Regions from separate parts of the Methylobacterium sp. HMF5984 genome, predicted to be linked through region 1. Evidence: riboswitches for the same ligand, from Rfam matches in the RefSeq annotation. Region 1 holds a riboswitch; the other holds the start of a gene.
What was found. A riboswitch is a leader RNA that binds a small molecule or an ion and turns the genes downstream of it on or off. The one in region 1 is predicted to bind cobalamin.

Region 1 (3,355 bases):
CGTGGAAGCACCCCCTCCCCCGCCGGGCGGAGGATCACAAGCGCGCCCTGATCGTCCACATGCTGTCGCTGTATCGCGACCTGCCGTTCGTGCTGATCGGCGACAGCGGGCAGCACGATCCGGAGGTCTACGGCCGGATCGTCGCCGACCATCCGGGCCGGGTGAAGGCGGTCTACATCCGCAACGTGTCGCGCGACGCCGACCGCATTCGCGAGATCGAGGCGCTGGCGCAGGTCGTCGCGGCCGCCGGCAGCCACCTCGTCATCGCCGCCGACAGCACCGCCATCGCCCGGCACGCGGCGAGCCTCGGCCTGATCGCACCGGGCGCGGTCGCCCTGGTGGCGGACGAGCACGCGGCCGGCGGCGAGCCGGCGGAGCTGACCGCGGAGACCGCCCTGCCGGGCGACCTCGGCTCCGTCCTCGGCGGCGCCGGAGGAACCTTGCCGCCGAGCGTCGTCGTCGAGGCGTCGGCGCAGGACGGATCGCATATCTCGACCTAGCGTCACCGTGCGCGCCGTCGCTGTCGCCGCCGGGTCACACTTCACAGGAGCGTGATTCCGGCCGTTGACTCTTCGGGACCGCGGAAGCCACTTGGCGGGGACGGTTCCCCTCGGGGATCAAAAGGGAACGCGGTGAGGACGAGGCTCCGAGGAGCCTTTCCAATGCCGCGGCTGCCCCCGCAACTGTAAGCGGCGAGCCTCCATCAACACGTCACTGGGTCACGGCGCCTGGGAAGACGATGAGGGGCAGCGACCCGCGAGCCAGGAGACCTGCCGTCAGTCGTGGTCACACGCGAAACGCGTCGGGCGGGGTGCCTCGACGGGTGTCGAGACGCATGGGCCCGCGCGGCGCATGCGGGGCGGCCTCGTTCGCGGTGACGTGCCACCACACGCGTCCGCACGTCCCTCCCATGCCCTTGCCCACCGCGAGACCCGCGCCGAACGACGCACAGGAAGCCGCCCGGCATCCGTGCGCCGGCGGCCGAGCCGCGTTCGGCCGATCGCCTAATTGTAACATTGTTACATTCGATGTAGATGGAGGGTCGGGCAGGCCGTCGCGTCGCGCCGATAGAGCCGAATCCGATCCATGCTCGTTCTTCTGCAAACCGCTCGTTCCCTCGGGCGCGCGATGCGCTGCCCGCTCCTCGCCGGCACGGCGCTCGTCATCCTCGCTCCGCCGCGAGATGCCGGCGCCCAGCCGGTCGCCGGCGAATCGGCGAGCGTCGTGCTCGACACCCTCACGGTCGCGGGCGACGGCGTCGGCTTGAGCCGCGCCGCGCCGGTCGGCCTCAACCTGCGCACGCCCGACCGCGGCGCGAGCCGCCTCGGCCTCACGCCGCTGGAGACCCCCGGCAGCGTCGACGTCATCTCCGGCGAGACCGCGCGGCTGCGCGGCCAGGACACGATCGCGGACGCCGTGACGCAGAACGCCACCGGCATCACCACCATCGCCTCGCCGGGCAACGGCAACGGCGCCTTCACCAGCCGCGGGTTCTCGGGGCCGAACTCGATCCAGCAGCTCTACGACGGCACGCGGCTGTTCGTCGGCGCCAACACGGTGACCTTCCCGTTCGACACCTGGAACGTCGAGCGCATCGAGGTGCTGCGCGGGCCGGCCTCCGTGCTCTACGGCGACGGGGCGATCGGCGGCGTCATCAACGTGGTGACGAAGAAGCCGACCTTCACGTCCATCAACCTGGTGCGGGCCGGCGTCGGATCGGACGGCATCGCGCGGCTCGCCCTCGATTCCGGCGGCCCGATCGGCGACGCGGTGGCCTATCGCCTCAACGTCAGCGGCAACCGCGCCGGCGGCTGGATCAGCCCGGACGGCGACTTCCGCAACCTCGCGGTCTCGGGCGCGATCCTGCTCCAGGCCACGCCCGACCTCGCCTTCACCCTGAGCCACGACCTCGGCTATCAGGAGCCGGCGCGCTACTGGGGCACGCCGCTGGTCCACGGGCGCATCCCGGATTTCATCCGGTTCAAGAACTACAACGTCCGCGACGCCAAGATCACCTGGGCGGACAACTGGACCCAGCTCAAGACGGAATGGACGCCCACCGCCGACATCACGGTGCGCAACACCGCCTACCGGCTGCAGAGCAGGCGCCACTGGCTCGACGTCGAGACCTACAGCTTCAACCGATCGACGCGATTGGTAGACCGGAGCGACTACACCGAAATCTACCACCAGCAGGAACAGCTGGGGAACCGGTTCGACGCCGCGTTCAAGGGCACGCTGTTCGGCTTCCGCAACGAGTTCCTGGCCGGCTTCGACGTGAACCACATCGACTTCCGGCACATCAACAACTTCTCGACCGTCGGATCGGGCCTCGTCACCAGCGTCCCGCTGACGGATTACGACCCGGGCTCGTTCCCGCTGAACGGCCGCGCCAGCCCGGCCTACGCGACGAGCACCGACCAGGCCTCGGTCTTCGCCGAGGACCGGCTGATCCTCACCGACCAGCTCTCGTTCCTGTCCGGCGTCCGGTTCGACGCCTCGACCCTGCAGCGCGAGAACCTGATGAGCAACGCGCAGTTCGAGAAGTCCTTCCAGGGCCTCGGCTACCGCTTCGGGCTGGTGTTCAACCCGACGCCGGACACCGCGCTCTATGCGCAGGTCGCCACCGCCACGGACCCGGTGAACAGCCTGATCACGCTGTCGCAATCGCTGGCCGGCTTCAAGCTCTCCACCGGCGAGCAGGTCGAGCTCGGCGCCAAGGGCGTGTTCTGGGACGGCCGAGGCGAGTGGACGCTCGCCGGCTACCGCATCGTCAAGGACAACCTGATCTCGGCGGTGCCGGGCCAGCCGAACGTCTCGACGCAGGTCGGCCGGCAATCCTCCTACGGGGTCGAGGCGGCGCTCTCGCTGCAGGTCACGCCGCTCTGGCGGGTCGACGCGAACCTCGCCCTGCTGCACGCGCAGTACGATTCCTTCGACCAGGCCGTGAACGGCGCGACGATTTCGTACGCCGGCAACCGGCCGATCGACGTGCCCGAGCGGGTCGCCAACCTCTGGCTCAATTACGCCTTCGCGCCGACCTGGGAAGCACGGGTCGGGTTCCAGTACGTCGGCGAGGTGTTCAGCGATTTCGGCAACACCGCGCGACGCCCGGCCTACGGGCTGGTCAACCTCGGCCTCGACCATCAGGTCACGCCGGCCTCGCGCCTGTCCTTCCGCGTCTTCAACCTGTTCGACAAGGTCTACGCGATCAGCGGAAACGCGGTGGACGGGGTCGGCACAAACTGGCTCCTCGGGCGACCGCGCTCGTTCGAGGTCGCCTTCACGACGGCGTTCTGAGATGGCCTCCACGGCGCGCATGCTCGCCAAGCTCGCTAAGCTCGGCAAGACGGGG
Region 2 (3,355 bases), 2.9 Mb from region 1:
TGCCCTCGACGGCGCAGAAGCCCTTGATCCGCAGGACGCCCTCGGTCTCGGCCGCCCTCTCGACGCGGGCGGCGAGGTCGGCGGCGGTGATCGCCGTGCGGACCGGGAGCGCCACGGTCTCGAAGTCGTCGTGGTCGTGATCCTCGCCCGCGCCGTGATGCGAGGGGCGCGCGTCGAGGTCGTCCTCGGCGGCGGCCTGGAGGCCGAGCAGCACCCGCGGGTCGATCTTGCCGTGGGCTGTCTCGACCACCTTCACCGCGCGGGGAAGCTGGCGCTCCACCTCGGCCCGCACCTGCGCGAGGCCGGCGGCGTCGAGAAGATCCGCCTTGTTGAGCACGACGAGGTCGGCGCAGAGGAGCTGGTCCTCGAACACCTCCTCGAGCGGGTTGTCGTGGTCCACCGCCGTATCGGCGGCGCGCTGGTTGGCCAGAGCCTCGGGGTCCTCGGCGAAGGCGCCCCACGCGACCGCCGGCCCGTCCACGACCGCGACGACGCCGTCGACGGTCACCCGCGAGCGGATCGCCGGCCACTGGAACGCCTGGACCAGGGGCTTGGGCAGGGCGAGGCCGGACGTCTCGATCAGGATGTGCTCGGGCGGGTTCGGGCGATCGAGAAGAGCCGTCATCGCCGGCATGAAGTCGTCCGCGACGGTGCAGCAGATGCAGCCGTTGGGAAGCTCGACGATCGAATCCTCGGTGCAGCCCTCGATGCCGCAGGCGGCGAGGAACGACTTGTCGAAGCCGATGTCGCCGAACTCGTTGACGAGTATCGCGAGCCGGCGCCCGCCGGCATTCTCGACCACGTGGCGCACCAGCGTCGTCTTGCCCGCCCCGAGGAAGCCGGTGACGATGGTGCAGGGGATCTTCTGGACGATGCTCATGGGGATCTCGCCGATGGCTCAGGCCGCGCGCGGCGGAAACGGAGGGATGCGGGCGACGACGCCCTTGCGGAATTCCTGCGGCCTCTGCTTCCACGGCACGATCCCGTCGGGCGTGCCGGCGTAGAGGCCGACGCCGTCGAGAATGATGCGTGCGGAATCCGCCGGGTCGAGGTCGCCGTAGACGTAGGTCCAGCGATCCTCCGCCGCCACGGCGACGGTGCAGGGCCGCTTGCAGACCGACAGGCACTCGACCGCTTCGATCGTCACGCCGTCGGGGGCGGGAAGCGCACGCAACGCGTCGAAGAGGCGGGCGCCCGCGCGCGGGCCGTCCGGCGCATCGCTCTCCATCCGGCAGGTGGTGCAGACGTAGAGGATCGTGTCAGCCACGGGCGCCTGCCGCGGCCTTCGGGCCGAAGGTCTGCCAGGCGCGCCCGAAGGCTAAGCCGATCACCGCCCAGAACACGAAGGCGATGGCGAGCGAGCGCGCGGCGAACTGCGCGGCGAGGCCGGCGGGAAGCTCGGACGGCGTCGCCGCCACCTCCGGCGCACCGGCCAGATGCGGAGCGACGATGAGCACGATTCCGCCGAGGATGGTGATCGGCACCCGGCGGATCGCGATGAGATAGATCCCCATCGCGGTGGCCGACGCCGTCATCACCCACCAGACCTGGCGGGCGGCCAGCGGGGCCGCCTCGCTGCCGGGCAGCTCGGGCGGCAGGCCCAGAGCCGGCGCAAGCGCCACGGCGAGGAAGCCGGCGACCGCGAAGGCGAGCCCGCGCTCGGGCGACGGCTCGCGGCCGGTGGCCAGCATCACCGCGCCGAGGAGCAGGGCGTAGCCGATGCCGCCGACGAGGGTCGCGAGCCCGGTGAACAGCATGCGCGGCAGGCCGGCGGCCGGCTGCCATTCCGGCTCGGCCTTGGTGTCGTGGTCGTGCCCGGCATGGGCGAGCACGATCGGCAGGCGCCCGGCCAGCGGGGCCGCCGAGGCGGCGGCGCCGGGAGCGGCCTGGGTCTCGTAGCGCTCGGCGGCGATGATCAGCGGCGAGGTGAGCGCGAGCTCGAGCCCCGTCACAAGGACGGCCGCGAGGAAGCCGGCGGCGAGCGCCGCCGACAGGAGCCGGATGAGCATGGGAACGCCTGGGTTCAGGCGGTCAATGGCAGGGGAAGTTCTGCGTGTGCCGGAAGTCGTGCGCCGCGTTGTGCAGCGCCGAGGCCGGCGAGAAGCCGGCGAGGAACACGAGCCCGAGGCCGAGCATGGCGGCGGCGACGATGGCGACGAAGCCCTCGTTCGCGCGGGTGCCGGTCTGGGTGAGGGTCTGGGTGGTCATGTCGACAACATCTCCGGCCGCCCCGCCGGCGGCGTTCGAGAAAGCGCGGGGGACGGCAGGTCTCCTGGCTCGCGGATCGCAGCGCCTGCCGCCTTCCCGAAACATCGGTGGCCGAAGGCAGGAGCTGAGGGCTCCCACGGCGTTCCGGGCTTCGATCCGCAACGCAGTCCCATCTCGGACAGGTCGGTTCAACGAAGCTCGGATCGCCGTGGGGACCCTGGCCGCTTACAGTTGCGGGGGCAGCCGCGGCATCGGGTTTCCCCTCACCGCATTCCCTTTTCACCCCGTCTCCGGGGCACCGTCGCGTCCAGCCATAGCCTGTCCGGTCTCCCCGCACAACGGAGGCTTTGACGGGCGCACAGGGGTTGGGGCATGGGTTCCAGCCATGCAGCAGGCCGCGCCTCGGACGACCCTCGTGCTCGGCGGTGCGCGCTCGGGCAAGAGCGCCTACGCCGAGAGGTTGATCGAGGCGGTGCCGGGCCCGTGGCTCTACCTCGCCACGGCACAGGCCTGGGACGACGAGATGCGCGCGCGCATCGCCCTCCACCGAGCGCGGCGCTCCGGCGACTGGATCACTCGGGACGTGCCGAACGCTTTGGCCGCCGCGATCGCCGAGGCGCCGGGGCCGGTGCTGGTTGATTGCCTGACCTTGTGGCTGACGAACCTGCTGCTTGCCGATGCCGACCTCGACGCCGAGACGGCGGCGCTCCGCAGTGCCTGCCGGGAAGCGCACGGGCCGCTCGTCCTCGTGTCGAACGAGGTCGGCCTCGGGATCGTGCCCGACAATGCGCTCGCCCGCCGCTTCCGCGATGCGGCCGGACGCCTCCACCAGAGCCTCGCGGCCGAGTGCGACCGCGTCGTCCTGACGGTCGCCGGGCTGCCGCTCGTCATCAAACCGCATGGAACGCCATGACCGACGACGCCGAACGCCATCGCGAGAAGATGGAGAAGCGCAAGGCGGTGCAGGACGCCGAGGTCGCGGCCAAGACGATCGAGAAGGGCCTGCTCATCGTCAACACCGGACCCGGCAAGGGCAAGACCACGGCGGCGCTGGGCCTGGCGCTCCGCATGCTGGGGCGCGGCCACAGGGTCGGCGTGGTGCAGTTCATTAAGGGCGCGTGGGACACCGGCGAGGCGCATGCGCTGA

Region 2: it holds a riboswitch for cobalamin, as region 1 does, so the genes downstream of both, ACFZ8E_RS19940 (CbtB-domain containing protein) here and ACFZ8E_RS05545 (TonB-dependent receptor) in region 1, are expected to answer to the same signal.

Annotation. Positions count from the first base shown of each region.
Region 1 covers NZ_JBJFLN010000001.1:1,184,268-1,187,622, reverse strand. Annotated here, with positions in the region: gene ACFZ8E_RS05550 (App1 family protein) at 1-500, shown strand, start outside; cobalamin riboswitch at 585-793, shown strand; gene ACFZ8E_RS05545 (TonB-dependent receptor) at 1,129-3,300, shown strand; gene ACFZ8E_RS05540 (PepSY domain-containing protein) at 3,302-3,355, shown strand, end outside.
Region 2 covers NZ_JBJFLN010000001.1:4,108,606-4,111,960, reverse strand. Annotated here, with positions in the region: gene cobW (cobalamin biosynthesis protein CobW) at 1-880, opposite strand, end outside; gene ACFZ8E_RS19950 (DUF1636 domain-containing protein) at 899-1,267, opposite strand; gene ACFZ8E_RS19945 (CbtA family protein) at 1,260-2,009, opposite strand; gene ACFZ8E_RS19940 (CbtB-domain containing protein) at 2,032-2,208, opposite strand; cobalamin riboswitch at 2,245-2,526, opposite strand; gene cobU (bifunctional adenosylcobinamide kinase/adenosylcobinamide-phosphate guanylyltransferase) at 2,594-3,121, shown strand; gene cobO (cob(I)yrinic acid a,c-diamide adenosyltransferase) at 3,118-3,355, shown strand, end outside.